DNA from 3 places in the Pseudomonas sp. 4CAES_32.4 genome. Region 2 is predicted to be linked to each of the others. Evidence: predicted binding sites of a transcription regulator. Region 2 holds the regulator's gene; each other region holds the start of a gene.
What was found. The regulator FliA, encoded in region 2, starts transcription of late flagellar genes. The targets are predictions, from matches to a motif close to CTAAAGTTTNNNNNNNNNNNGCCGNTAA.
Positions count from the first base shown of each region.

Region 1: a site for FliA is predicted at 1,534-1,561, ahead of AC3Y64_RS13130 (methyl-accepting chemotaxis protein). Genes of this name have one in related genera too.
Region 3: a site for FliA is predicted at 1,437-1,464, ahead of flgM (flagellar biosynthesis anti-sigma factor FlgM). Genes of this name have one in related genera too.

Region 1 covers NZ_CM176882.1:2,921,883-2,931,825, reverse strand. The annotation lists gene AC3Y64_RS13145 (MmcQ/YjbR family DNA-binding protein) at 1-3, shown strand, start outside; gene AC3Y64_RS13140 (DUF1294 domain-containing protein) at 126-557, opposite strand; gene AC3Y64_RS13135 (undecaprenyl-diphosphate phosphatase) at 554-1,384, opposite strand; gene AC3Y64_RS13130 (methyl-accepting chemotaxis protein) at 1,689-3,323, shown strand; gene pnuC (nicotinamide riboside transporter PnuC) at 3,493-4,056, shown strand; gene AC3Y64_RS13120 (AAA family ATPase) at 4,053-4,577, shown strand; gene fapA (functional amyloid chaperone FapA) at 4,936-5,385, shown strand; gene fapB (fibril amyloid subunit FapB) at 5,387-5,962, shown strand; gene fapC (amyloid-like fimbrin subunit FapC) at 6,036-7,031, shown strand; gene fapD (fibril amyloid maturation endopeptidase FapD) at 7,095-7,775, shown strand; gene fapE (fibril amyloid subunit FapE) at 7,819-8,565, shown strand; gene fapF (fibril amyloid transporter FapF) at 8,611-9,918, shown strand.
Region 2 covers NZ_CM176882.1:1,734,594-1,744,536, forward strand. The annotation lists gene AC3Y64_RS07835 (hypothetical protein) at 1-394, shown strand, start outside; gene AC3Y64_RS07840 (DUF6124 family protein) at 461-817, opposite strand; gene flhA (flagellar biosynthesis protein FlhA) at 1,449-3,578, shown strand; gene flhF (flagellar biosynthesis GTPase FlhF) at 3,590-4,930, shown strand; gene fleN (flagellar synthesis regulator FleN) at 5,047-5,877, shown strand; gene fliA (RNA polymerase sigma factor FliA) at 5,874-6,614, shown strand; gene AC3Y64_RS07865 (chemotaxis response regulator CheY) at 6,781-7,152, shown strand; gene AC3Y64_RS07870 (protein phosphatase CheZ) at 7,171-7,959, shown strand; gene AC3Y64_RS07875 (chemotaxis protein CheA) at 7,995-9,943, shown strand, end outside.
Region 3 covers NZ_CM176882.1:4,684,946-4,694,888, forward strand. The annotation lists gene AC3Y64_RS21020 (chemotaxis protein CheV) at 1-492, opposite strand, end outside; gene flgA (flagellar basal body P-ring formation chaperone FlgA) at 575-1,336, shown strand; gene flgM (flagellar biosynthesis anti-sigma factor FlgM) at 1,500-1,826, shown strand; gene AC3Y64_RS21035 (flagella synthesis protein FlgN) at 1,875-2,342, shown strand; gene AC3Y64_RS21040 (flagellar brake protein) at 2,431-3,177, shown strand; gene AC3Y64_RS21045 (MFS transporter) at 3,251-4,645, opposite strand; gene AC3Y64_RS21050 (glutamine synthetase family protein) at 4,715-5,956, opposite strand; gene AC3Y64_RS21055 (sensor histidine kinase) at 6,269-6,961, opposite strand; gene AC3Y64_RS21060 (response regulator) at 6,958-8,562, opposite strand; gene AC3Y64_RS21065 (lysozyme inhibitor LprI family protein) at 8,752-9,801, shown strand.

The DNA.
Region 1 (9,943 bases), 1.2 Mb from region 2:
TAAACCCAATCTACTTGTGGGAGCTAGCCCTGCTAGCGATGAGGGAGTGTCAGGCAACTCATGTGTTGAATGACACACCGCAATCGCTAGCAGGGCTAGCTCCCACAGAGGTTTTGGGTGTTTCTTTAGACTAGCGCCAGCAAGTTCGCGCCGAGAAACAACTGGTCGATCCAGAACACTTGATGCAGCAATACAATCGTCCAGAACAGAATCTGAAACGACACCTTGCGCGTCTTGTGCCGGAAAACCTGCTGGGCGATCAACGCGCCCGGCCAGCCGCCGGCCAGTTCCACCGCATGAAGAATGTTCTCCGGCGTGCGCCAGGCATCGGCGCGCGCTTTGCGCTTGTCGGCCCAATACATGAAGAACGCCAGCACACTGACGACTCCGTAAGCCGCCAATGGCAGCCACGAAATCCCGCGCAGCCACATCGACAGCGAGCCGAACAGCGGCAATGCACAAACGATCAGCAGAACGACCAGTTTCAGTTTCAGATTCTGGATGTTGTTGCCGCCCGAAGGTCGCCCTTCAGGCCGGCGTGCGCGGGAATCACTCATGGTTTGGCCGCCGCCCAGTCCACCCAGCCGAACTGCCAGGTCGCCAGAATCAGCAGGCCAAACACGATCCGATACCAGGCGAACGCCGCATAGCTATGGCTGGCAATAAACTTCAGCAAGCCGCGCACGGCGATCATCGCAAAGATGAACGCCGTGATGAAACCGATGGCGAACACGGGAAAGTCTGCTGGCACGAACAAGTGGCGATACTTGTAACCCGAATAGACCGCTGCACCGACCATGGTCGGCATCGCCAGGAAGAACGAAAACTCCGTGGCGGTTTTCCGTGACAGGCCAAACAGCAGGCCGCCAATGATGGTCGAGCCGGAACGCGAGGTGCCGGGAATCATTGCCAGACACTGAGCGAAGCCGACTTTCAATGCATCTTTCCAGGTGATTTCGTCAACGGTTTCGGCATGCACCTCGTGCTGACGCTTTTCCGCCCACAACATGATGACGCCGCCGACAACCAATGCCGCTGCCACCGTAATCGGATTGAACAGGTATTCGTGAATCAGATCGGCAAAGATCACGCCCAACACCACGGCGGGCAGAAAGGCGATCAGCAGGTTGGCGGTAAAGCGCCGTGCGCTGGGCTGCGTCGGCAAGCCGATGACCACGTCGAAAATTTTGCGGCGAAACTCCCAGACCACCGCGAGGATCGCGCCGAGCTGGATGATGATGTTGAACGCCATGGCCCGCTCACCACCGAAGTCGAGCAAGTCGGCAACGATGATCTGGTGTCCGGTACTGGAAATGGGCAAAAACTCCGTCAGCCCCTCTACAACTCCTAGTATCAGTGCCTGCAAGGCCGTCCAAAGATCCATCAATCCCCCAAAGAGCGATGCGCGCCGGCATGCCCCGATAGTATTTTTTTACGTTCACTGCGATCAGCGTAGCTGGTAAATGCTGTACCGATTCCGCGCACACAGGATCCAGACCAAACAGTCAAAATTCCGTGAAATATCAACTTGGATTCAGGTTTTTACGCGCGGGGCCGAAATCCTATCAGACAAGCCTTAATAGCGCTGCTGCGTTATACGACTTGGGTCGCGTATGCCTGCCCACATAATCGTGGTTGGATGCTGGCGGTCGTTTATTACAAGAACAAGAATCCGGAGTGACAGCGTTATGAACAGCTTGCGCAGTGTGTCGATCAGCCGACGCTTGTGGCTCATTTTGATTGTGGCGGTGGTCATGTTGCTGACCTTGGGCGTGTTGATGCTCAAGCAGATCCACGATGACCTGTATCACGCCAAAGCACAGAAAACCCAGCATGTGGTGCAAACCGCCAGCGGCCTGCTCACCTATTATCACGACCTCGAAACCGCCGGGACGCTGAGCAAAGACGCGGCGCAAAAACAGGCGCTGACCGCGATTCGTGGCTTGCGCTATGACCAGAGCGATTACTTCTGGATCAACGACCTCACGCCCGTGATGGTCATGCACCCGACCAATCCCAAGCTGGAAGGGCAAAACCTCTCGGCCATTCGCGACCCGGACGGCTTCGCGGTGTTCAACGAAATGGTCGCCATCGCCAAGGCCAAAGGCGCCGGCATGGTCGATTACCGCTGGCCGAAACCTGGTGCCAGTGAACCTGTGGCCAAGACCTCCTACGTCAAACTGTTCGAACCCTGGGGCTGGGTGATCGGCTCGGGCGTGTATATCGACGATGTGCAGGCCGAATTCCAGGGCCAGGTGATCAAGGCTTCCGCGATCGGTCTGGTGATTGCAGTGATCATGGCGCTGCTGGTGATTCTGATCGCCCGCAGCATCGTCCGACCGCTGCAGGAAACCGTGAACGCCATGGCGAATATTGCCAGCGGCGAAAGCGACCTGACCCGCAGCCTCGATACCCATGGCAAGGATGAGGTGACCGAACTGGCGCATCACTTCAACGCGTTCACGGCCAAATTGCGCCGGGTGATCGGCGACTTGCAGGTCTCGGCCAGCGCCCTCGGCCAATCCTCCAGCGAACTGGGTAACGATGCCGCGCAGGCCCAGCAACGCAGCCAGCAGCAATCGCAGCAAATGGAGCTGGTGGCTACGGCGATCAACGAAGTCACCTATGGCGTGCAGGACGTGGCCAAAAATGCCGAGCATGCGGCCAGTGAAATGCGCGACGCCGAGGCGCAAGCGCAACAGGGCCAGATCAACATCGACGGCAGTCTGCAACAGATCGACAAGCTCTCGGGCACCATCGATCAGGCGGTGGAGGTGATTCGCACCCTGGCAGCAGAAAGCACGCAAATCGGCAGCGTGCTTGAAGTGATTCGCTCGATTGCCGAACAGACCAACCTGCTCGCGCTTAACGCTGCCATCGAAGCGGCACGGGCCGGCGAGCAAGGTCGCGGCTTCGCCGTGGTCGCGGACGAGGTGCGTTTGCTCGCGCAACGTACGCAAAAATCGACGGCAGAAATCCAGTCGATGATCGAGCGCCTGCAGAATCATTCCGAGGCGGCGGTCAAAGTCATTGGTGACAGCAGCAAGGCGTCGCAATTGACCATCGAACAGGCCGGACTGGCCGGCGCCAGTTTGAATGCCATTGGCCAGGCCCTGCGCAATCTCAATGGCTTGAATGCCTCGATTGCCAACGCCACGCTGCAACAAGCGCACGTGGTCGAAGACATCAATCAGAATGTCACCCAAGCGGCAGGCCTTTCGCACAGCACGGCGATGGCGGCGGAGCAGTCGAGTGCGGCGAGCCTGAAGCTTGGCCAGTTGAGCGAACAACTGAACGGCCTGCTGCGCCAGTTCCGCGTCTGACTCAAATCCCCTGTGGGAGCTGGCTTGCCAGCGATGGCGGTGGATCATCCAATATTAATATTGAATGTTTCGGCCTCATCGCTGGCAAGCCAGCTCCCACAGGGTTCTTCAGTGTTTGGGCGAATGCAGTACAATCCGCTCCCCTGTTTTATCTCCCCAAGGAACCCACATGTCCGGGCTTGAACTGTTTGCTGCCGCTCTCGGCGTGATTGCCGTGTGGCTGACGGTCAAACAGAACCCGTGGTGCTGGCCGATCGGTCTGGTCATGGTGTTGCTCTATAGCTGGATCTTCTTTGAAGTGAAGCTGTATTCGGACATGTTGCTGCAAGTGATCTACGCCGCGCTGCAAATCTACGGCTGGTGGCAATGGACCCGCGCCGGGACGATGCATGACGGGCGTGAAGTGACCCGCCTCGACCAGCGCTCGATACTGCTTGGCCTGAGTGTTGGCGCGGTCGGTAGCCTGTTGCTCGGAGCGGCGATGGCGCACTGGACCGACGCGGCGCAACCTTGGCTCGATGCCGCACTCACCGGTTTCAGTCTGGTCGCGCAATTGTGGATGGCGCAGAAGCGCCTGCAGTGCTGGGCGTTGTGGTTCGTGCTGGATGTGATCTTTGTCGGCCTGTTTATCTATAAAGGCCTGTATCTCACAGCAGCGCTCTACGGCGTGTTCACGCTGATCGCGGTGCAAGGCTGGCGCGAATGGCGTGCCGATCCGGCGTTGCGCCCATGAAAGTCGTGGTTCTCACCGGTCCGGAGTCAACGGGTAAAAGCTGGCTGGCGGCGGGTCTTCAGCAACGCTTCGGCGGGTTGCGCGTGGATGAGTACGTGCGCCGGTTCATCGAACTGAATCCTCGTGATACCTGCCTGGCGGATATTCCCGAGATCGCTCGTGGCCAGTTGCAGTGGGAAGATCAGGCGCGCGCGCAACAACCGCGCCTGCTGATTCTCGATACTCATCTGTTGAGCAATATTCTCTGGAGCCAGACCCTGTTCGGTGACTGCCCGCACGGGTTGGAAACCGAACTGCTGGCCCGTCATTACGACCTGCATCTTTTATTGTCGCCAGAACAGATCGACTGGACCGATGACGGCCAGCGCTGCCAACCGGATCTGAGCGAACGCCTGGCGTTTTTCCAGGCCACCCGCGATTGGCTGGTTGCGCATCGACAGCCGTTCGAAGTCATTCAGGGCAATTGGCTTGAACGCCAGGCAAAAGCGTTTTCGTTGGTAGAGCAACTACTCGCCGAATAATCGGACTATTGGGTGCTCTGCCCCACCCGATTTCCCCTGTTCTGGGGACAAAGTGTCCGTTCCTGTTACAGCCATCCGAGTGCAAAGTGGCCGTCTAAGCGCCCTTCATGGCTTTGTCATGTCAATTGTTAAGCTGCTGATACACACCCTCGTGAACCCCCATTCCAGAGCATTGTTCAGCCTACAGACAGGTCGGCGGCATAGCGTGTGTTTCAGCCATGAAACAGTGGGTGTTTCAAATGTCCGCTCCATTTACGTAACCATTTGAAATTACACAAGATTTAAAAAGCGGCACAGCTTTCGCTCTCTCCTTCACAACGCTGACTAGGGCCAGCCCACTGAAGAAGGAATTGCAGCCGTGGGGAATATCAAAAAAGGTTTGACCTGCCTTCTGCTGATCGGATCAGCAGCCAGCACATTCATCAGTTTCAACGTGCAGGCAGAAGGCAACGGTGTGATCGTCCTCAATCGCGACGTTCAACCTATCCCTATCGGTCGCAGCGGCGGTAAAGACCCCTACCCGACCACCGTCAACGCCAACCCTTCTGCACGCATCAACCAAGCGATGGCCAGCACTGAACTCGATGACGGTGACTTTGCCGCCATCGCCAGCGGCTCGTCCATCCGCAGCAACATCATCACCCCCAACTCGAACGTACCTGGCCTGAACACACTGACCAACCCTAGCGGCCTGCCTGGCATGAGTTCAGGTCACGGCGGCGGCGGTGGCAGCTCCATCTCCAACACCGTCAACCGTGCAATGGGCGCTGGCCTCGCTCCGCTGACCCGCATGGCTGGAGGCCAATAAGATGAATCGCACTCTGCTCCTGCTTGCCCTTTTCGGTTGCGCCAACGCTATGGCCGCCGACCCCAGCTCAGTGAACAACGCGAACATTCAGGACACCGGCATCCAGTACCGCGGCAATTACAACATCAACCAGGCCGCTGGTGACCAGATGCAGCAGACCAACACCAAAGCGATCGCCATTGGCACGTCGGCCAGTGCCACCACGAATGTGCGCCAGCACATCGATACGCCAGCCAATCCGGCGACCAATGCCAGCGCGACCATCGGCGGCAACTCTTTCAGTAATGGCAACGGGATCCTGGGCGTGAACCAGGGCGCCGGGGCCAACAACCAGATGGCCAACGTCACGCGCGTCAGCATCAGTGCCGGCCCGCAGAGCGTTGACGACAGCGCCCTTTCACAACAGAACGTGGCGTTTCTACCGAGCTCAGGAGCAACTGGTACCTCACCCGGCAGTCGCCAGGTCACGACAAGTGATCAGGCCTTCACCGGCAGCCGCGGGGTAATCCAGGTGAACCAGAGTGCTGGGGTGGGGAACCGAATGGCTAACACCCTCAGCATCCGGGTCGCTGACTGACCCAAACAACAAAAGCAGTGCAATTAGAAAGTACCAACACTTAACCAACTAATAAGCACGATGGAGAAACACCATGAAACCTACAATGGCTCTCAAACCACTGGTTTTCGCACTTGCAGCAGTGATGGCAATCGCAGCACAGGCAGGCGGTCGCAATGACGATCATGGTCATAATGGCGGGCACAATCAGCCACAGGGTCCAAGCCTTGAAGAGCTGCTGCAAATCGGCGCAGGCGCCGGTGCTGCAGTACTCGACGTTCAAAACAGCGATGGCAACGTCGTCGGCAACCAAGGCACAAAAAATAGTGCCGGTGTCCAGGACTCCGCTAACGGCTCGAACGGCAACCTGGGGATGAACAACACTGCCGGTGACGGCAACCAGCAAGATAACGCCGCTGCTCTGGCAACCGCTGACGAAAGCTTCATCTTCGGCACCGCTGTTGCTGCTTCCAGCGCAACTCAGGTCAACAACGGCAACTCTGTTGCCAACTACTCCACCACCAACACTGCCGGTATGAACAACGTTGGTAACAACGGCTCGGGCAACATTGGCGTGAACAACAGTGCCGGCAACTTCAACCAACAGAAAAACAACCTGGCAATCGCCGTATCCGGTGGCCGTGTGGCCCAGGCTGCTGCATCCGCCAACCAAAGCTCCACTGGCCTGAACGTCGGCAACTACGGCACTCAGACCTATAAAACCAACACCCTCACTGGCACTGTTGCCGCCGTCGGCGTGTTCGGCGCCGTGGGTGAAGCTACTATCAAAGATGACAGCCACGGCGGTGGCGGTTATGGCAACAACGATCGTGGCGGCAACGGTGGCCACGGTGGCAGCAAAGATCAGAAAGCAACCTTCGAAGCTGTGGGTGTCTTCGGTCTGGCTGGCGTAACCACTCAACAAGTGATGACTCCAGACGGCTGGAAAAACCCTGTGACCAACAATGCTGCGGTCAGCAACGTTGGCAACAACTTCTCCGGCAACGCTGGGTTCAACAACGCCGCCGGTGTGGGCAACCAACAAAGCAACTCGCTGTCCATCGCTGCAGGTTGCAAAGCCTGCATGTAATCGCGATCGAAACGAAAGCCCCGGAAACGGGGCTTTTCCTCAGTCCGCAAAGGCGTATCGATCATGCGTAAGACTGCCCTTTTCGCTCTGCTTTGCCTGTCTGGCCTGACCCAGGCCGCCCAGATGCCAGTCGCTGCCCTTCCCGGCGGCGTACTCGTCTACAAAAACGTGCAAAGCATTCGTGAGCGCAAGTTTGCCGACATCGTCGAACAGAAAACCGATTTCAGCTGCGGCGCTGCTGCACTGGCCACGGTATTACGCCAGGCTTATTGGCTCGACGTCGATGAGGAGCACATCATCAAAGGCATGCTGGTCAACGCTGACCAGGACCTTGTTCGTACTCAGGGTTTTTCCATGCTGGACATGAAGCGCTACATAGAAAGCATCGGCATGCGCGCCAGGGGCTACAAGATTCCGCCGGAAAAACTCGACGCTGTAACAATCCCGGTGGTGGTACTGATGGAAATTCGCGGCTACAAGCATTTCGTGGTCTTGCAGCGTTCGGACAAGGATTGGGTTTACATCGGAGACCCGGTTTTAGGCCACAAACGCTACAAACACGATGACTTTGTCAAAGGTTGGAACGGCATTGTTTTCGCTATCGTCGGTCCCGGATACGACAAGGCCAACGCCTTGCGCAGCCCTCCGGTGCCACTGACTGCAAAGAACAAGCTGGATGGCTTCAACCCTGTCAGAGATGCTGAATTGATGGATTTCGGGTTCATACAGAGCGACTTCTTTTAATCGCCGATTATAAGAGTGGGACCGGATGTCCCGGGAGCAGCAAATGAAAACCTCATACTGGCTGGCCGCCGCCTGCCTGGCAGCGAGTGCGTCAGGCTATGCCAATGCAGGATTCAAACCTATCGAAATACAGGACCAGGAACTGTCCGAACTACGTGGTCGTTATGTCATGCCGGGGCGGATTATCAGTTTCGGCATTGTCATGAGCAGTACTTGGCGCAATGCCAGTGGAGATCTGATCGGGGCTGCCACTTCAATGCAACTTCAGGCAGCAACGGTAAAACCGGAATTCTATGTTTCAACCATCAAGGAAACCGGCAACGGCAACCCCGTGCAAACGGGGAACGGCACGGTGACCGGTGGTGCCGGGCTCAACAGCAGCCAAGGCGTAACGCAAAGCGTGCGCGCCGCCGGCGATCGCAACACTGCCTATAACAACGTCGCGATCAACGTTTCCGAAGCCAGTCAGGCACCGGCGCTGATGCCTTCACAAGGGCAAGCGCTAATGGCCGGGCAAACTATCGGCGGCAGTAACGCGGCGGGCAGCGTGGCGGTTGCTGCGACGGGCAGTGGCATCCAAATGTCCATTCAGGCCTCCGGCAATCAGGGCACTTCCCTGCAACAAGTTGCCCAAGGCGGCTTACTGCAGAACACCCGTTTGCTCGGCAGCGCCAACGTGGTCAACAACATGACTCAACTCAACGTCGTACTGAACAATAACGGCATGAGCGCCGGCGCACTGGACTGCAACCTGACGCAACTCAGGGCCCTACGAAATATTGGATATTGAACTACGCTGAGTCTCGATCATTGGGCTTAAAGGGACGGCTTTTTCATGTATCGATCAGTATCACTGCGTGCCGCTGTATGTTTGAGTACCCTTCTACCCGCAGCCATGCTGCAAGCGGCACCGAACGCGGATGTAGAGGCCCTGAAACAAGAACTTCTGGAGCTGAAGCAACGATACGAAGTACAACAAAAAGCCCTGGCGGTACTCGAACAACGGGTTCGTCAGGTCGAAGATCAACCGGCGGCACCGCAACCGAAACGTTTGGCCAAGTCGCCGTCGGATATGAAAGGCAATCCAAAAGTGGCCACCGGCACCGGTGCCGCAGCAGCGTCGGGGGGCGCAGCCGGGGGAAGTGGTGCATCTTACGGACAATCGCTGGCCGACGATTCGCAACCGGCCCAAAGTGTGTCCAACCTGTATGACGAAGCCAGCGGATTCTTCGGCGGCGGCAAGTTCAGCTTTGAAACCGGTGTCACCTATTCGCGTTATGACACGCGCCAGCTGATCCTCAACGGCTTCCTTGCGCTCGACTCGATCTTCCTCGGCAACATCAACCTTGACCGGATCAAGGCCGACACCTGGACCCTCGACCTCACCGGCCGCTACAACTTCGACAATCGCTGGCAGTTCGACCTGAACGTGCCGGTGGTCTACCGAAACTCGACGTATCAATCCGGTGGCGGCAACGGTGGCGCCTCCAACGTCACCACTGAACAGGATGTCGACCGCGACCCAACCATTGGCGACGTCAACTTCGGTGTCGCTTACAAGTTCATGGATGAATCGGTCAATACGCCAGACGCCGTGGTTACCTTGCGGGTCAAGGCGCCAACCGGCAAGGATCCGTTCGGCATCAAGCTGCGCCAGACCGACGCCAACTCGAACCTGTTCGTACCTGACACCCTGCCTACCGGTAACGGCGTCTGGTCGATCACCCCGGGGGTTTCGCTGGTCAAGACGTTTGATCCGGCCGTGCTGTTCGGCAGCTTGTCCTACACCCACAACCTCGAGGAATCGTTCGACGACATCAGTTCGACCGTCAACCAGAAAACCCCGGGCAAGGTACGCATTGGCGACAGCTTCCAGATCGGCGCGGGTATCGCCTTTGCACTGAACGAAAAGATGAGTATGTCGTTCTCGGTGTCTGACCTGGTGCAACGCAAGAGCAAGCTGAAACAGGATGGCGGCGATTGGGAATCGGTGGTGTCCAGCGACGCCAACGCCGGTTACTTCAACGTCGGCATGACCATTGCGGCCACCGACAACCTGACCATCGTGCCCAACTTGTCCATCGGCATGACCGACGATGCCCCGGACTTCTCCTTCAGCCTGAAATTCCCGTACTACTTCTAAGCAGAGCAAAAGCAAAAGATCGCAG
Region 2 (9,943 bases):
GTTCAAAGTGTTCACCCCCAGCGATTACTACATGAGCGAATGGTCGGTGGGCGGGCTTGAAAACCGTTATGCAAAACCGGTCTTCGAGCAGGTTGGCGGCCAATTGCGCGCCACGGTACGCCGGGATTTTCGCTGGGGTGGGGACAAGCGCCAGGTGCAGATTCGTGATTTGCCGATCATCGATTTCCGCTGGGCCCTGAATCTGTTGGAGTCGGAGCAGGGCGAGGACGGTGGGCGACAACCTGGCTCCAAAGTCATCTTGATGGATGCCGAGGAGGAGGTCGTCAAAGTCGAGAGCCGCGAAATGTTTCGCGGCACGCTTTACATGGTCGGGCGCGAACTTGAGTTTGGCGAGATTCCTGCGGAACGGCTGCTGAGGGCCGGGCAAGTCTGATCACCAAACGCAGAGGTTCACCGTTTGATCGTTCCCACGCAGAGCGTGGGAACGATCTGTAACTGACTAACTCGGCAACTTGAGATTATCCAGCGCCCGATTCACCGCCAACTCCCCGAGCATGATCAATTGCGCGATACCCAGCAGCGTTCGGCGCTGCGATGCGGGTATGAGGTTGGCGAAGTCATGGGCGATGGTTCGTGCTGAGGCGAGGGTTTCGCAGGCGTTGGCCAGCAACTCTTCGCTTTTGATATTCGCGACGGCGGCGTACATCGTGCTGGGTTTGCGCGGAGGCCGGGTGTTGCCGGGGCAGAGGTAATGATCGAGGGCGCGTTCGGCGGCGTCGTGGAGTTTTTTTGAGTCGATGGATTCGTAAGGTGAGGCGGGGTCGGTTTCGGGTGGGTTTGGTGTTGGTTTGATCATCGGTCGAGCCTCTAGAGTGGTGAAGCTGCCAACGTTCGCTGCTAACGAAGAGGGTGGCGGCTGTACGCGGGTTAGCAGACCAGGACTCTAGAACCCGGCGCACCGAAGTGCCCCACGCAAAGCCGCCATAACGGCAACGGACTTGTGCGTCTAGAGAAAAACCCGGGCTGCTAAACCCGATCACTGAACAATCAGCGACCGAACCACAATAGAACCCGCCCCCAAGGCGCACAAGCCGGCGGATTCTGGCTTGCCTGTAGGCAAAGGCGCAAGGATTTGTAGCCTGGAAGGCGTGTCTGCAGGTGTCTTTTAAACGCCCGAGTTTAAAAGGCGATGTGCGCTGACTTCATTGGCCCCTTCGCGAGCAAGCTCGCTCCCACATTTGGATTGCATTTCACTCTGACATCTTGGAATGCAATCTCCTGTAGGAGTGAGCCTGCTCGCGATAGCGGTCTGTCTGATGTAAATGCATTGAATCAATAATCCTTATCGCGAGCAGCCTCACTCCTACACGGGTCATGTTTTCTCTACCGATTTCATTACTCCGCAAAAGTTGGAAAGCTTCTTGCAATAGCCGCCGTGAGCCCGCTCTGGGCGTCAAAAGTTTGCTTTAAAGGAACGGGGAAAACCGGTGGATCGCTCTCAGTTATTCAACACTGCTCGCACAAACGTTGCCGACCTCAGTCGAGGCAATCTGGGCGTGCCGTTGTTGCTGCTGGTGATGCTGGCGATGATGATGTTGCCGGTGCCGCCGTTCCTGCTCGACGTGTTTTTCACTTTCAACATTGCCCTGTCGATCGTCGTCCTGCTGGTCTGCGTGTATGCGCTGCGGCCGCTGGATTTCGCCGTGTTCCCGACGATTTTGCTGGTCGCGACGTTGCTGCGGCTGGCGTTGAACGTGGCGTCGACGCGGGTGGTGATGCTCCACGGTCAGGACGGCCACGCCGCTGCCGGTAAGGTGATTCAGGCCTTCGGTGAAGTGGTGATCGGCGGTAACTACGTGGTCGGTATCGTGGTCTTCGCGATCCTGATGATCATCAACTTCGTCGTGGTAACCAAAGGTGCCGGGCGTATTTCCGAGGTGAGTGCGCGTTTCACCCTCGACGCGATGCCCGGCAAACAAATGGCGATCGACGCCGACCTCAACGCCGGTCTGATCGACCAGAACCAGGCCAAGTCACGCCGCCAGGAAGTCGCCCAAGAGGCTGAGTTCTACGGTTCGATGGACGGTGCCAGCAAATTCGTCCGTGGTGACGCCATCGCCGGCCTGCTGATTCTGTTCATCAACCTCATCGGCGGTATGGCTGTCGGTATCTTCCAGCACAACATGAGCTTCGGCGATGCCGGCAAGGTTTACGCCTTGCTGACCATCGGTGACGGTTTAGTGGCGCAATTGCCATCACTGTTGTTATCTACAGCTGCAGCGATCATGGTGACCCGTGCTTCCGGTTCGGAAGACATGGGCAAGCAGATCAACCGCCAGATGTTCGCCTCGCCGAAAGCGCTGGCCGTGGCCGCCGGTTTGATGGCGGTGATGGGCCTGGTGCCGGGCATGCCGCACTTCTCGTTCCTGAGCATGGCTGCGCTGGCCGCCGGTGGCGCCTACCTGTTCTGGAAGAAGCAGAACGTCGCCAAGGTCGTGGCGCTGGAAGAGGTCAAGCGTCAGCAGGATCTGCTGCCGTCGCCAGCTCGCGCCATGGAAACCAAGGAATTGGGTTGGGATGACGTGACGCCAATCGACATGATCGGTCTGGAAGTCGGCTACCGCCTGATCCCGCTGGTGGATCGCAATCAGGGTGGGCAATTGCTGGCGCGGATCAAGGGCGTGCGCAAGAAGCTCTCGCAAGATCTGGGCTTCCTGATGCCGACTGTGCACATTCGCGACAACCTCGATCTGGCACCAAGTGCCTATCGTCTGACGCTAATGGGCGTGATCCTCGCCGAAGCCGAGATCTACCCGGATCGCGAACTGGCGATCAATCCGGGCCAGGTCTACGGCACGCTCAACGGTATCAACGCCAAAGATCCGGCTTTCGGCCTGGAAGCGGTGTGGATCGAAATCAGCCAACGCGCCCAGGCACAATCCCTCGGTTACACCGTGGTCGATGCGAGCACCGTGGTTGCAACGCACTTGAACCAGATTCTGTACAAGCACTCCAGCGAGCTGATCGGCCACGAGGAAGTGCAGCAACTCATGCAATTGCTGGCCAAAAGCTCGCCGAAACTGGCGGAAGAGCTGGTGCCGGGTGTGGTCACGTTGTCGCAGTTGCTCAAAGTGCTGCAGGCGTTGCTCGCCGAACACGTGCCGGTGCGCGACATCCGCAGCATCGCCGAAGCCATCGCCAACAACGCCGCCAAGAGTCAAGATACCGCCGCGTTGGTGGCAGCGGTGCGCGTCGGCGTATCCCGCGCCATCGTCCAAAGCATTGTAGGCACTGAGTCTGAGCTGCCTGTGATCACCTTGGAACCAAGGTTGGAACAAATATTGCTCAATAGTCTGCAGAAGGCAGGACAAGGCTCGGAAGAGGGCGTTCTGCTGGAGCCAAGCATGGCCGAGAAGCTGCAGCGTTCGCTCATCGAAGCGGCGCAGCGTCAGGAAATGCAGGGTCAGCCGGTGATCCTCTTGGTGGCCGGCCCGATCCGCGCGATGCTCTCGCGCTTTGGTCGCCTCGCAGTCCCTGGATTGCATGTGCTGGCCTACCAGGAAATACCGGACAACAAGCAAGTGACCATCGTTGCGACAGTAGGGCCCAACGGCTGAGGTAGTGGTTTATGCAAGTTAAGCGTTTCTTTGCCGCCGATATGCGTCAGGCCATGAAGCTGGTTCGTGATGAGCTGGGCGCTGATGCCGCCATCATTGGCAACCGCCGCATTGCCGGCGGTGTCGAGCTGACGGCGGCACTGGATTACAAATTGTCGGCGCTGGCGCCACGGGTTCCGAACATGGAGCTCGAAGACGAGCTGCGCAAGACCCAGTCGCGCATCGTTACCGCCCAGGCCGAACTGAGTCTGCGTGGCGAAGCCGATGGCAACAGCAATCGCCAGATCTTTGCCGGGCTGCCGTTGACCGCTGGCCTGCCGCTGACCGCCGCTGAACCGCTGACCGAGCCGACTTACGCCGCTCCGACGCGTCCGGCGCCGGCGCCTGCGCAACCATCGGCCGGTGTTGATCCGCGTGCGCTGGACTCGATGCGTTTCGAATTGAACAGCCTGCGTGAGCTGATGGAAGTTCAGCTCGGCACTCTGGCGTGGAATCAGCTGCAAGGCAGCCGTCCGGCTCAGGCCAACCTGTATCGCCGTTTGCAACGCATCGGTCTGTCCGGTCCGTTGTCGCGCGACCTGCTGTCGATGATCACCGATATCGAAGAGCCTCGTCAGGCCTGGCGCATGTTGCTTGCGCACCTGGCGCGGATGATTGCCGTACCGGAAGTCGAGCCGCTGGAAGAGGGCGGTGTGATCGCCATGGTCGGCCCTGCCGGCATGGGTAAGACCACCACGCTGGCCAAGCTGGCCGCGCGTTATGTGCTCAAGTACGGCGCGCAGAATGTTGCGCTGGTGAGCATGGACAGTTTCCGTATCGGCGCTCAGGAACAACTGAAGACACTGGGCCGCATTCTCAATGTGCCGGTGACCCACGTCGATCCTGGCCAGTCGCTGGTGCAGGCGCTGGATCCATTGCTGCGCAAACGCGTGGTATTGATCGATACTGCCGGCCTGCAAGCCAGCGATCCAGCCCTGCGCATGCAGCTGGAAAGTCTGGCTGGGCGTGGCATCCGTTCAAAAAATTATCTCGTGCTGGCAACCACCAGCCAGAAACAGGTTCTAACCGCCGCTTATCACAGTTACAAGCGTTGTGGGCTAGCTGGCTGCATCCTGACTAAACTGGATGAAACGGCAGGCCTGGGCGAAGTGTTGAGCCTGGCGATCAGTCATGAATTGCCGGTCGCGTACCTGACCGATGGCCCACGGATTCCGGATGATTTGCATCTGCCGCGCCGTCATCAACTGGTCAGCCGCGCCGTCAGCGTGCAAATGCAGGAAGAACCCAGCGAAGAAGCCATGGCTGACATGTTCGCTGATATCTATCACAGCCCGACCAAGCAGGTAGGCTGAGGTATTCATGAACAGTTTTTGTACCTACATCGATGGTCTGCCATGCATTGTTCCGGTTGTGAACGCGCAGCCAGTAATGTGGCCTCCGTCTATGCAAGACAAGGTAAAGAAATAACATGGGCAGCATGCATCCCGTACAGGTGATCGCGGTGACCGGCGGCAAAGGTGGCGTCGGCAAGACTAACGTGTCAGTGAACTTGTCCCTGGCGCTGGCAGAGCTTGGCCGTCGGGTCATGCTGCTGGACGCGGATCTGGGGCTGGCGAACGTCGACGTTCTGCTGGGGCTAACCCCGAAACGCACACTGGCTGACGTCATCGAAGGCCGTTGCGAATTGCGCGACGTGCTGTTGCAGGGGCCGGGCGGTATCCGCATCGTGCCGGCTGCTTCCGGCACCCAGAGCATGGTCCACCTGAGCCCGGCGCAACACGCCGGTCTGATTCAGGCGTTCAGCGACATCGGCGACAATCTCGACGTACTGGTGATCGACACCGCTGCGGGTATTGGTGACTCGGTAGTCAGTTTTGTGCGCGCAGCGCAGGAAGTGTTGCTGGTGGTCTGCGATGAGCCGACCTCGATCACTGACGCCTACGCGCTGATCAAGCTGCTCAACCGCGATTACGGCATGAACCGCTTCCGCGTCCTCGCCAACATGGCGCAGAGCCCGCAGGAAGGGCGCAACCTGTTCGCCAAGTTGACCAAGGTCACGGATCGCTTCCTCGACGTCGCCCTACAATACGTTGGCGCCGTGCCTTACGACGAAAGCGTGCGTAAAGCGGTGCAGAAGCAGCGTGCAGTCTACGAAGCCTTCCCGCGCTCCAAGTGCGCGCTGGCGTTCAAAGCCATTGCACAGAAGGTCGACACCTGGCCGCTGCCCGCCAACCCGCGCGGCCATCTTGAGTTTTTCGTCGAGCGCCTCGTGCAGCAAACGGCAGGGCCTGTCATATGACCGCTAGCGGTATGAATTACTACAAAAAGTCGGCACGCGATGCTCAATACGAGCTGATCGAGCGTTACGCGCCGCTGGTCAAACGCATTGCCTATCACTTGCTGGCACGGTTGCCGGCGAGCGTGCAGGTCGAAGATCTGATCCAGGCCGGGATGATCGGCCTGCTCGAAGTCTCGACCAAATATGACGCCAGCAAAGGCGCCAGTTTCGAAACGTACGCGGGCATTCGAATCCGCGGCGCGATGCTCGACGAAGTGCGCAAAGGGGATTGGGCGCCACGTTCGGTTCACCGCAATACCCGTATGGTCAGTGACGCAATTCGCTCAATTGAAGCTAAAACCGGCCGTGACGCTAAAGATCACGAGGTTGCAGCCGAACTCCAATTGAGTCTCGACGATTACTACGGGATTTTGAATGACACCTTGGGCAGCCGCCTCTTCAGTTTCGACGACCTGTTGCAGGACGGCGAACACGAAGGGCTGCACGAGGATGGCGCGAGTGCTCATCTTGAGCCGTCACGCGATCTGGAAGATGAACGCTTCCAGGCGGCGCTGGCGGACGCGATTGCCAATTTGCCGGAGCGTGAGCGACTGGTGTTGGCGCTGTACTACGACGAAGAGCTGAACCTCAAGGAAATCGGTGAAGTCCTTGGCGTCAGTGAATCGCGGGTCAGCCAGTTACACAGCCAGTGCGCGGCCCGTTTGCGGGGGCGTTTGGGGGAGTGGCGAGCGCGCTGAAGGCAGTGTGGGGACACTGCGAACGAGGCTGGTGCGGTGATGAACGGCACCGGTCTTGCTCTGTTGTGCTCCAGACAGTCTTCGAGTGCTGCGCCGATTGATTGAAGTGGCGCGTCCAGGTGCTGGGCGCGTTTAAGACTGCTTGGAGGTCGAATTGAACAAAGACATGAAAATCCTCATCGTTGATGACTTCTCAACGATGCGGCGGATCATCAAGAACCTGCTGCGTGATCTTGGGTTCACCAACACCGTCGAGGCTGACGATGGCACTACCGCCATTCCAGTGCTCAACAGCGGAAGCATCGACTTTCTGGTAACGGACTGGAACATGCCGGGCATGACCGGTATCGACCTGCTGCGTCACGTGCGTGCCGATGAAAAACTCAAGCACCTGCCGGTATTGATGGTGACTGCAGAAGCCAAGCGCGAGCAGATCATCGAAGCCGCTCAGGCCGGTGTGAACGGCTACGTAGTCAAACCTTTCACGGCTCAGGCGCTGAAAGACAAAATCGAGAAGATTTTCGAACGCATCGGCTGATGAACGCGCGGGGGAGCTATGGAGCATAAAGAATCTTCACAGGGCGATTTCGAATCGACCCTGAAAAAACACGCGGTCGAACTGGTCGAGAGCCTTGAAAAAGGCAGGTTCGGCGACGCTGTGCAACTGATCCATGAGCTCAATCAGACCCGTGACCGCGGCCTGTATCAGGAAGTGGGCAAGCTCACACGCGAACTGCACAGTGCGATCGTCAATTTCCAGATCGATCCGCACATGCCGCAGGCCGAGGAAGTGTCGCAAATCACCGACGCCACCGAACGCCTGGGCTATGTGGTCAAGCTGACGGAAGCCGCGGCCAACCGCACCATGGATCTGGTGGAAAGCGCCACGCCGGTGGTCAATGGTCTGGCTGAAGAAGCCCAGGCCTTGAGTACCGATTGGGGGCGTTTCATGCGTCGTGAAGTCGGAGCTGAAGAGTTCCGCGAACTGGCGCGCCGGGTCGACGGTTTTCTGTCACGCAGCAGCACGGGCAACCGTGAAGTGTCGAGCCACCTCAATGACATCCTGCTGGCTCAGGATTACCAGGACCTCACCGGTCAGGTGATCAAGCGTGTGACCCAACTGGTCACCGAAGTCGAAAGCAATTTGCTCAAACTCGTGCTCATGGCCAGTCAGGTTGACCGCTTTGCGGGCATCGAACATGACCGCGCCGCGATGCTTGCAGAAAAAGATCCACAAAAACATCTCTCGCAGGGTGAAGGTCCGCAGATTCATGCCGATAAACGAGAAGACGTTGTGTCCGGTCAGGACGATGTGGACGATTTGTTATCCAGCCTTGGATTTTGAGTTTAGGTTTTTAGACCTGTAGGAGCACCCCATTAATGAGCTTCGGCGCCGATGAAGAGATCCTTCAGGATTTCCTGGTTGAGGCCGGCGAGATTCTTGAGCAACTGTCCGAACAACTGGTCGAGCTGGAAAGCCGTCCGGATGACGCAGATCTGCTCAACGCAATTTTTCGCGGTTTCCACACTGTAAAAGGGGGCGCCGGCTTCCTTCAGCTCAATGAGCTGGTGGAGTGCTGTCACATCGCCGAAAACGTGTTCGACATCCTCCGTAAGGGTGAACGTCGCGTTGATGCAGAACTGATGGACGTGGTGCTCGAAGCACTGGACGCGGTGAACAGCATGTTCAGCGAAGTCCGTGAACGCGCACCGATCACCGCTGCAACCCCGGAACTGCTGGCCGCTCTGGCGCGCCTGGCCGAACCGCAAGCGGCGGACGAAGCCCCGGCTTCGCCAGTGGCCGAGATGATCGAAGATCTGGTCGTCGAAGGCGACGCGTCGGGCGACATCACCGATAACGAATTTGAACAGCTGCTGGACTCGCTGAACGCCGTCAAGGCCGAAGCCGAAGCCCCGGTCGCTGCTGCACCTGCGCAAACGGCCGCTGAAGCCGCGAGCGATGAAATCACCGACGCCGAGTTCGAGTCGCTGCTCGATCAGTTGCACGGTAAAGGCCAGTTCGCCGTTGATGCGGTAGCCCCGACGGCGGCCGCTCCGGCAGCGCCAGCGGCAGGTGACAGCTCGGACATCACCGACGACGAATTCGAAGCCCTGCTCGATCAGTTGCACGGCAAAGGCAACTTCGCCGTTGAAGCGCTGGAGTCGGCGATTGCTTCGGCACCTGCGCCTGCTGCTCCGGCCGCCGCCGCTGCCGGCAGCGATCTGATCAGCGATCACGAATTTGAATCGCTGCTCGACGAATTGCACGGCAAAGGCAAGTTCAGCGAAGTCGGCACCGCCACGGCGGGCAGTGCTTCGACGGTTGCCACGCCAGCCGCCAAAGCACCTGCTGCCGTTGCTGCGCCCAAGGCTGCCGCCAAGCCTGAGCCGAAAGCCGAAGCGCCAAAACCGGCCGCCGCTGCTGCACCGGCTCCGGCCCGTGCGCCCGCTGCACCGCCAGCGGAAAAACCGGCGAGCGAAGCCGAGACCACCGTGCGCGTCGACACCGCACGTCTCGACGAAATCATGAACATGGTCGGCGAGTTGGTGCTGGTGCGTAACCGTCTGGTGCGCCTGGGCCTCAACAGCGGCGACGAAGCCATGTCCAAAGCCGTGTCGAACCTCGACGTGGTCACGGCCGACTTGCAGACCGCGGTGATGAAGACGCGGATGCAGCCGATCAAGAAGGTCTTCGGGCGCTTCCCGCGTCTGGTTCGCGACCTGGCACGTCAGCTGAAGAAAGAGATCAACCTGGAACTGGTGGGTGAAGAAACCGACCTCGACAAAAACCTTGTCGAGGCTCTGGCCGACCCGCTGGTCCACTTGGTGCGCAACGCCGTCGACCACGGCATCGAGTCGCCGGAAGAACGCGAAGCGTCGGGCAAGGCCCGTGGTGGTCGCGTGGTGCTGGCGGCCGAGCAAGAGGGCGACCACATCCTGCTGTCGATCTCCGATGACGGCAAAGGCATGGACCCGAACGTCCTGCGTTCGATCGCGGTAAAACGCGGCGTGATGGACAAGGACGCGGCCGATCGCCTTAGCGATACCGAGTGCTACAACCTGATTTTTGCCCCGGGTTTCTCGACCAAGACCGAGATCTCCGACGTCTCTGGCCGCGGTGTCGGCATGGACGTGGTGAAGACCAAGATTTCCCAGCTCAACGGTTCGATCAACATCTACTCGACCAAGGGCCAGGGCTCGAAGATTGTCATCAAGGTGCCGCTGACGCTGGCGATCATGCCGACGTTGATGGTCATGCTGGGCAATCAGGCGTTCGCGTTCCCGCTGGTCAACGTCAACGAAATCTTCCACCTCGACCTGTCGACCAC
Region 3 (9,943 bases), 3.0 Mb from region 2:
CGAAATCGCTTCCGGTGTCGGCGCAACTTCCGCCAGCACTTTCTCGACGTCGATGATTTCGACTAACTGATTGTCCACCCGAGTCACAGCCGTCAGGTAATGATCGCGACCCGTGCCCTTGGGCGGTGGATGAATCTCTTCCCAGTTCATGTTGACGATGCGCTCCACCGAGCGAACCAGGAAACCCTGGGTCTTGGTGTTGTACTCCGTGATGATCACGAACGGGTTTTTCTTGTCCTTCAACGCACCCGAGCCGGTCGCCATTGCCAGATCAAGAATCGGAATGGTTGCCCCCCGGATATTTGCCACCCCGCACACGACAGGACTGGACTTGGGCATCAACGTCAGTGACGGGCACTGCAACACTTCCCGTACCTTGAACACGTTGATTCCGTAGAGCTGCTGACCGTCGAGACGGAACAACAACAGCTCCAGGCGATTCTGCCCCACCAGTTGCGTGCGCTGGTTTACCGAATCCATTACACCAGCCATGCCCAGACTCCTACACCAACGCCAAGTGTTGTTGCGACGCACATTCATTGCTAAACGGCACGGCGCTTGCTTTTTAACTCGTATGAACGCTCAAACGACATTTTTCCGACACCTGACCTCCCGCACTCGCCAAAGCCTGTGCGCGCTGTCCGCCGTCTGCTTGTTTTCCGCTGGCAGCCCTGCCGTTGCTGATACGGTTACCTTGCCTGACATGCTTATCGGCGTCACTCAGGGCTTTCTTGAGTTCACCGTAGAAGACTATCTGGCCACCAGTCAAACGGAAGGCCGCTATGAAATCGAGGTCAAGCAACTCGACCCGCGTATGCGCATGCCTATGTGCGACAAGGAATTGACAGCGTCGCTGGAGAGTCCGGCACGTCCTTTGGGCCGGGTAACCGTCAAGGTTCGCTGTGAAGGCGCATCGCCATGGACCGTGTTCGTGCCCGCTCAAGTCCGCCTGTTTCGCGAGATTGTGACGACCACGCGACCACTCAAGCGCGCCGGGATTATCGAGCCGCAGGACGTGACCTTGCGTGAACGCGATGTCAGCACGATCAATCAGGGCTTTCTGACCTCGGTAGACGAAGCGATCGGGCAAAAATTAACCCGACCAACGGTCGCCGATCAGGTGATTACCCTGGTGCATCTGGAGCAGGCTGAAGTCGTGCGCAAAGGCGATCAAGTGGTCATCACCGCCCGCAGCGGCACGCTCGCCGTGCGCATGCCCGGCGAAGCCCTGGCCAATGGCGGTTTGAAAGAACAGATCCGGGTGAAAAACCTCAACTCCCAACGAGTCATCAAGGCGCAGGTCATCGCGCCGGGCCAAGTTGAGGTGGCCATGTAAAAGCCTCAGGAGAAAACTGGCGCGGACCCCGTCGCTTCCCTAAACTGTGCCGCAGCAGGACACGCGTCGGCGCATGCAAGGCATATTGGTATAAATGTGCCTAAAGTTTTCCAGGGGATGGCCGAAAACATGGCAAGCGTCCAAATTCCCAGAGGTTTTTATCATGGTCATCGATTTCAGCCGTTTGAACAGCTCCTCGTCACTTACGGGCAGTACACGTACCAGCAACGCCAAGGAGACCGCTGAAACCGGTACTTCCGCGCCGCTGAATACCCCGGCCGAACAGGCCAGTACCGCAAAAAGCGGGGAATCGGTACACCTCAGCAATGAGGCTCAACAGTTGCAGAAGGTCACTGACAAGCTGCGCGATCAGCCTGCTGTCGACAAAGCCCGTGTGGCCGAGTTGAAAGCCGCGATTGCCGATGGCAGCTATAAAGTCGACAGCAACCGTGTAGCCAGCAAACTGCTCAACTTCGAAGCCCAGCGCTAGGCTTTTGCCGGCGCCAGGCTTTTGGACGCTTAAAACCCAAGGCCAGCCATGCACGACACTAATTTATTGCAACTGATCAACGACGACTTTGCTCCAGCTCAACAATTGCTGGAGTTGCTGCAAACCGAATCCCTCGCTTTGCACGGTCGCGACATGCCCCTGCTGGAAGAAATTCTGGCGCACAAACAGGCATTGATCATTCTGCTTGAACAGCATGGCCGCAAGCGCAGCGAAATCCTCGCCAGCCTCAACTTGCCGACCGATCGCAGCGGTCTTGCGCAACTGGCCAGCCATTCGAGCATTGGCGACCAGTTGCTGACGCAAGGCGACGCATTGACCGATCTGATCGCCCAATGCCAGGCCGCCAATCTCAAGAACGGCCAGTCGATCCAGATCCAGCAGGCCGCCACGGCCAATCAACTGAAGATCCTTACCGGTGGTGAAGCGCCAGCGCTTTACAACGCCAGCGGTACGTTTGCCAAACCCGCCGTACCGCGTCCGCTCAGCCAGGCATGAGTCGTTGATGCGTCAGCTCTATCAACCCGCGGAACATGCTGGCAAAATGCTGGCTAGTCGTCATATTTTGTCTGGAGATTGATAAACCGTGTCCAACGCCCTCAGCGCGGATGATGCTCCGCAGCCACCAAAGGTGCTCACCACGCCACTGGAAATCTCCAGCAACCTGCGTCAGTTGCAAGACAGCCACGATCCTTTGATCATCACGTTCCATGAGCGCAGCCAGCGCTTTCAGAGCTATTTGATCAAAGTTGACCGTGACACCGCTTCGATTGCCCTGGACGAAATGATCCCGCGCGATGGCGAACGTTTCCTGTTGGCCGGCGAGCCGTTCAAGGTTGAAGGTTTTCACGAAGGCGTGCGCATCGCCTGGGAATGCAACGGCACGCTGAACATTGAAGAATCCGAAGGTGACCGTTTCTACACCGGCGAGCTGCCGACCGAAGTGGTTTACCACCAACGCCGCAATGCCTTCCGCGCCGCGTTGAAACTCGCTGATCTGGTCAGCGTTGAACTGGGTGGCGAAAAGCTCAAGGCGCCGATCAACGGCAAGCTGCTGGATATCTCCGCGACCGGGTGCAAGTTGCGTTTCGAAGGTGACATCACTGATCGCTTGCAACTGGGCCAGGTCTACGACCGCTTGATCGCCACGCCGCTGTTCGGCAATCAGCCGACCGCCGTCGAACTGCGCTATCTGCACTTCGAAGAAAAACTCAACATCACCTTCGCCGGCCTGCGTTTCCACAACATCAGTGGTCAGGCGGCGCGCAACGTTGAGCGTTTCGTTTATCAGTTGCAGCGTGAAGCACGCCGTTTCGATAAAGACGATATGTGATTTGTAGCGGCAAATAAAAAGGGCAGTCCTTGGCGGGACTGCCCTTTTTTATGCGCGGTGTTTTTGGTTCAGCTCAAGGTCGGCCGCCACTGAGATCCGGGGTCGGCTTGTCATTATCGTTGTCGGTATCCGGCTCGGCCTCTACAGCAGGCTCGGCCGGCGTATCGGTTTCAGGCGCGGGTTCGGGAGCCGGTGCTTGCACAGGGTCCTGCACCATCTGCTCCTGCACCACCTGCTCGTCGACCCGTGGGTCAAGCGCCGCCACCAGCGGCGAGCTGGACATGCTGTCCGGCATGGCGACGTGGTGCAGCGGCGCGTCGTCGACCTGGTGCAGATTGGTCACCGCTTTCGGACGAATTCGCCACACCAGCACCAGCGCAAAGAAGCTGAAGAACGCATACAGACTCTGGCTGCCGAGAAACTTCATCAACACACCCGCCAGCAACGGCCCGATACTGGCGCCGACACCATAAGTCACCAGCAGCATCGCCGTCAGCGACACCCGCCGATCACCCTCGACGTGGTCGTTGGAGAACGCCACTGCCAGCGGATACAGGCAGAACTGCACCAGCGAACACAGGAAGCCAACACCGAACAACACCTCCAGCGGCACCTGCGGCAGCACCGCCAGAGGCAACGCGGCCACCGCCAGGAACCCGGCGAAACAACGAATCAACAGCGCCCGATCATAACGGTCAGACAACCAGCCCAACGGCCACTGCACCAACAGCCCGGCAAAAATGCAGCTACCCATGAACAGACCGACCTGCTCGGTCGACAGCCCCTGCTGCGAGGCATAAAGCGGTGCCAGACCGTAGAACGAGCCGATGATCAGGCCGGCGCCGAGTACCGTGCTCAACGACTGCGGCACACGTTTGATAAAGAAACGCGGCTCCATCGGCGCCGGATGCAACGGCGCCGGGTGAATGCGCCGGGTCAGCGTCACCGGCACCAGACACAGCGCAAAGCACAGGGCGACCAGCATCAGCAGTTCCAGACCCAGCCCCGGGTGCATCACCAGAATCAACTGACCCAGCACCAGGCCCAGATACGAAGCGATCATGTAACCACTGAACACCAAGCCGCGCTGATTGGCGTCGGCCTGCTCGTTGAGCCAGCTCTCGATCACCATGTATTGGCACATCATGCCCAGACCGACGATGGTCCGCAGCACCAGCCACGCCGGCAGCCAGTCCACCAAACCATGGCCGAGCACCGCCGCGCCGACGATCCCCGCACATGCCGAGTACGCACGGATATGCCCGACCCTGGCGATCAAGCGGTGGCCGATCTTGCCGCCCAGCACCAGACCAAAATAGTTGGCCGCCATCAACGCACCGACCCACAGGCCGTCGACGTTGTCAGCGGCCAGGCGCAGGGCCAGATAGGTCGATAGGAGGCCCGAGCCGATCAACATCATCAGCGAGGCGAAATACAGCGCTCGAAAGGATTTCCAGATTTGGCGCATCGGCGTTCCGAGCGGCTCCTTGCAGTAAAGACCGGGCTATCAAAACGATAGCCCGATGGCGACAGTTCGTCAGGCCTGGGCTGCTAGAACACGCCGTTCCCAGGGAGTGATTTCATCAAAGAAGCTGGTCAACTCCATGGTCTTCGAAGCGATGTAGCCTTCGATGAACTCCTGTCCGAACAGTTCCCTCGCCAAGTGGCTACGTTTCAGACGCTCAAGCGCAGCATGCAAGGTACATGGCAACGAGAGGTTGTCCGGCACCTCGAACTCGCCCTGAATCGCTTCCGTCGGCTGCAGTTCATGCTCGATGCCATGCAAACCCGCGGCCAGACTGGCAGCGATCGCCAGATACGGATTGGCATCGGCGCCGGGCAAACGGTTTTCGACCCGACGCGCAACCGGCGAACTGGCGGGAATACGCAAGCCAGCGGCGCGATTGTCATGGGACCAGCACGCGTTGTTCGGCGAAGCGTACGGATGGCACAGGCGCTGGTACGAATTCACGTTGGGCGCAAACAGTGCGGTGAACTCCGCCATGCCCGCCTGCTGTCCACCGATGAAGTGGCGGAACATCGCCGTCGGTTGGCCGTCCTCGGCGCTGAACACGTTCTTGCCCGTGTTGATGTCGACGATGCTCTGGTGAATGTGCATCGAACTGCCCGGCGTGTGCGCCAGCGGCTTGGCCATGCAGACCACGGTCAGGCCATGCTTGAGCGCGACTTCCTTGAGCAGGTGTTTGAACAGGAACGTCTGATCGGCCAGCAGCAGTGGATCGCCGTGCAGCAGATTGATCTCGAACTGGCTGACGCCCATCTCGTGCATGAAGGTGTCGCGCGGCAGGCCGAGGGCGGCCATGCATTTATAGACTTCGCTGAAGAACGGTCGCAGGCCATTGTTGGAACTGACGCTGAATGCCGATTGGCCATCCTCGCGACGACCATCAAGGCCCACCGGCGGACGGAACGGTTGGGTCGGATCAGTGTTCGGGGCGAAGACAAAGAACTCCAGCTCGGTCGCCACCACCGGCGCCAGGCCGCGCGCGGCGTAACGGGCGATGACCTTCTTGAGCTGGCCACGGGTCGACAGGTTGGAGCTTTCGCCGGTCAGTTCATCGGCATCACAAATGGCCAATGCGCGTGGCTCGTCACTCCACGGCAGCGGATGAATCATCGTGGGCTCGGCCACCAGCGCGAGGTCGCCATCATCGCTGCCGTAAAAACGCGCCGCCGGATAACCGCCCATGATGCATTGCAGCAGCACTCCCCGCGCCATCTGCAAACGCCGCCCTTCGAGGAAACCCTCGGCGGTCATCACTTTGCCTCGCGGCACGCCGTTCAAATCCGGCGTGACACATTCAATCTCATCAATGCCCGTCAGTCGCTGCGCGAGTGAACGCTGGCCATCGGTTGTCATGACGCAATCCTTGTTATTGTGCGAGCCGCGAACGGCGACCCGTACAAAATAGGCTTCGGCTGTTCGGAATATCAAGCAGCGTCAAAACAAAAAAACAAACAACGCGAATACCCCCTGTAGGAGCTGCCGAAGGCAGCGATCTTTTGATGTTGTTTTTCCAGAATCAAAAGATCGCAGCCTGCGGCAGCTCCTACAGGAATCGGTGCAATATCAAGGGAGGTAGAGGCTGAACACCCCGCCACCGAGCGGTCCGCCGTTACGGATCTCGGTGCGACCTTCAACGCCATTGCGCTGATGCAGCGCGGCAATGCGGTTGGCGAAATACAGCCCCAGCCCGGTGCTGCCGCTGCTGTGATTGATCCCTTGCACATAGTCGGCCTGACGTTCGAGCATCTCGACCGGATAACCGTCGCCGTCGTCATTGATGCTCAGCACCAATTGCCCGGCCTCGTCGCTGACCGTGATCAGCAGCGATTCGCGGGCATAACGGATTGCATTGTTGATGCAGTTGCCGAGTACTGAGGCGACCAGCTCACGGTCGAAGAACCCCAGCGGACTCAGCGGATCAACCTCATAAGTGGCAATGATGCCGCGGCTGGCGAACACCTCTTGATGCGCCGCCAGTTGCGCCTCGATAAAGTCATCCAGTTCGTGATACGCCGGTTGCAGCGGCAGCTGATTGACGCCGAGTTTGTACAGCCCGAGCAACTGCACCAGCATGCCGTTGAGGTGGGCGAACTCGAAGTCGATCACGCCCTGCTCCGTGCCTTCACGCAACGCTTGTGGCAAGCGCGCCAGCCATTGGCTGTGAGCCTGCATGAGCATGGCCAGCGAGTTCTTCATGTCGTGAACGGTGGAGGCAATCACCGTAGAAAAATCCACCGCCTGCTCGTCGTGGTTCATTCGCCAAACGCCTTGCTTTTCAGCTTCTGATAACGCGCATGACGCGCGTCGGTGTCGGGCATCAGGCCGACCATTTTCAGGCAGGCCCGACATTCTTCCAGCTCCGCCGACGGCACCGAGGTGTCGGTGCCATGCAGCAGCGACTGGGCCAGGTTCAGCGCAATACTGATGTTCTTCGGTTGCAGCTTCAGCGCCTTGCGGAACACCTCGCGGGCCTCCACTAGGTTGCCGGTCTTGTACACGCGCACGCCCTGACGGTTGAGGTCGGCAGCGGCGTTACTGGAGCTGAGGATAGTCGGGTCATCGGTGAGCTTGGCGATGTCTTTCATTACCGCCGGATCATCACCGTAGATCTCCGCACAGCTCTTGAGCATCGAGGTGCCCGCCTCGGCCTGACCGAGCATCTGCAATTGCTTGGCAACCAGCAGCGCCGCTTCCGGGCTCATGAATTGCTCCATGCCGTCGAGGCGCATCAGCGCTTGTTCGGTGAGCTTGTCAGCGGTTTCGGCATCGTTGAGCAGCAGACTGGTGGCCTTCATCAGGCGTGCGCGAATCTGCAGGCCGGGGTCGGTCGGGTTCTCTTTGGCCACTGCGCTGAGTGTGGTGTTGATCTCCAGCCGCGTACGCGTGTCGAGACCGCGCTCGCTGCCTTTGCTGATCAACGCATGGGCGAGCCCGAGGTTGCTTTCCGGATCCTTGAAGCGCGACTGCGCGCCCTGCGCCACGGCCTGGCGATAGGCGCGTGAGGCGGTGTCGAAATCTTCGTTGGCCATCGCCAGTTTGCCCAGCAACGCTTGACGACGCACCGCCAGCGGCGAGAGACGAATCGCCTCTTCGAGCACCCGCTGCGCGCCTTTGCTGTCGCCCTCGGAAACCAGCACGTCGGCCATGCCGTCATACAGCGCCGGCATCATCGGGAACACCTTCAAGGCTTTCTCATAGACGCCTTTGGCCTGGGCGACCTGGCCGCGTTTGAACAGCAACTTGCCCAATCCGGCAAATGCCCACGGCAACGGCCGATCAGCAATGATGCCGTCGTAAAGGCGCTCCAGCGCTTCGTTCTGGTTCATGTCGCGCAGCGCATCGGCGCGGTAGCGCAGGCACAGCGGTGAATAACGGATGTCCTGTTTGCACAGGGCGATGCAAGCGTTAAGCACCTCGACCGGTTTGCCACGGTCAAGGGCTTGCAGAATCGGTTTGAGCAATGTCTTGCGCTGCTCCAGACGCTCCAGCCGCTGGGCCAGACCCGAACGGTTGAACGGCTTGGTCAGGTACGCATCCGGCTCGTGCTCCAGGGCACTGAGCACCATCGCCTGACTGGTCTCGGCCGTGACCATGACGAACACGGCTTCATGGCTGATGAGCTTTTCCAGCATCAGGTCTTCGAGGACCTGCTGGCCGTTCTTCTTGCCGTCGCCCAGGTGGAAATCCTGCAAGATGAAATCGTAGGATTTCTGCGCACACATTTTCAGCGCCTGCTCACCGGTGTCGGCTGTATCGACGTCCTTGACCCCAAGCTCACGCAGCATCGAACGAACGGAACTGCGGAAATCCGAGAAATCATCGACGATCAGAAAACTTTTTTGGTGATACGACAGCATCGAAGATTTCCAGGCAATTGAAGTGAGGGCAATTTCAGGCGCAAAGATGATAGCTGGCGGCCAAATGCTATCAAGGGATTTCGCGCGACGTTGAAGTTACCGAGTGGGTTATCGGCCAGAAGTGCGGTTCCCTGAAGCCAGCCCTTCAACATTCCTCGCCCGATTACCCTGCGCGAGCGCCTGCAAGCGTTGCACGCGCAGTGGCAGGCAGCGGTTGCCTATCAACCGGATGACCTCGATAAACAGGTGCTGGACGATCTGCAAAAGCGCATTCAAGCCGCCAGTAAAGATGATCCAGAATTTGCGCTGGATCGGGTACTCGCCGCGCTCGCCGTGAAAACTCCTGCTGGCGGTTTTCACGGTGAGGCCAGCGAAGAGGATTCTTTGATAACGCACTTTCCGACATCGCAGCCCGAAGGCGTTGGTGCCGATGAATGGCGAGCGCTGACCGCCTCCCGAATCAATGACGCCGCCGAAACCGGCCTGACGTCTTACACCTTGCGGGATCTGGATGGCGACGGGCAGCGCGATCTGATCGTAAATACCTATGCTGGGGGCACCGGTCTGTTCACTTATGTGGAAACCTGGCGGCGTGACGGCGAACGGTTCGTCAAACGTTCTGTTGAGCCCGATAGTTCGCTGTTCTACACCAATGATCGCGGCGCCAATCAGTCGGTGGACTGGATAAACCTGCGCGGCAAAACTTACGCGGCTTATCGAAACAGCGAGTACGGCGTTGACCGTGTCTACTTGCTCAGCCCGCTGAAAATCAACGTCCAGGTGCCGACGGTGACGATCCGTTATCGCTATGACCTCGACGTGCCTGTTCTACAGCACAAAGATGACGGCAACAGCACGTTTGAACTCGAACCCGATCGGCACCGGGCGCTCAACTTGGCCGTGGCCAAAGTCAATGAAACTGCCGCTATTCCTTCAAAAGAACCGCTCTGCCCTGTCCCGGCTACCGGCGCCGGTGACAACGATTACTACAGCTTTGGCCCGGCGCATTACAGCATTGAAAAAGTCGCCGACTTGCCGGTCTTCATTGGCAATGATTGTTACATCGGCGCCTTGATCGACTGGTTCGGCAGTTACAGCGAAAAGAATGGCTTGTTCGCGCAACTGGCATTGCGCAAACCGGATAGCGAGGACGGTAGCCTTACCTATCAAGTCTACGGTCGCCGGCATATAACCGATGTCAGCACTTCATTGGCTGAAACCGAGCCTAACGACGGTTAGCCGCGTAACTAATCCGAAGCCGAAAATGATTGGAGCCGGCGCAAGTTTCCCGATGTCCAACGCATAGGCATGCAACTCTGCCTCGAAAACTGTTGAAGGCAGAATCATGAATCGGGATTATTCTGTGCAATTATCTGTGCAG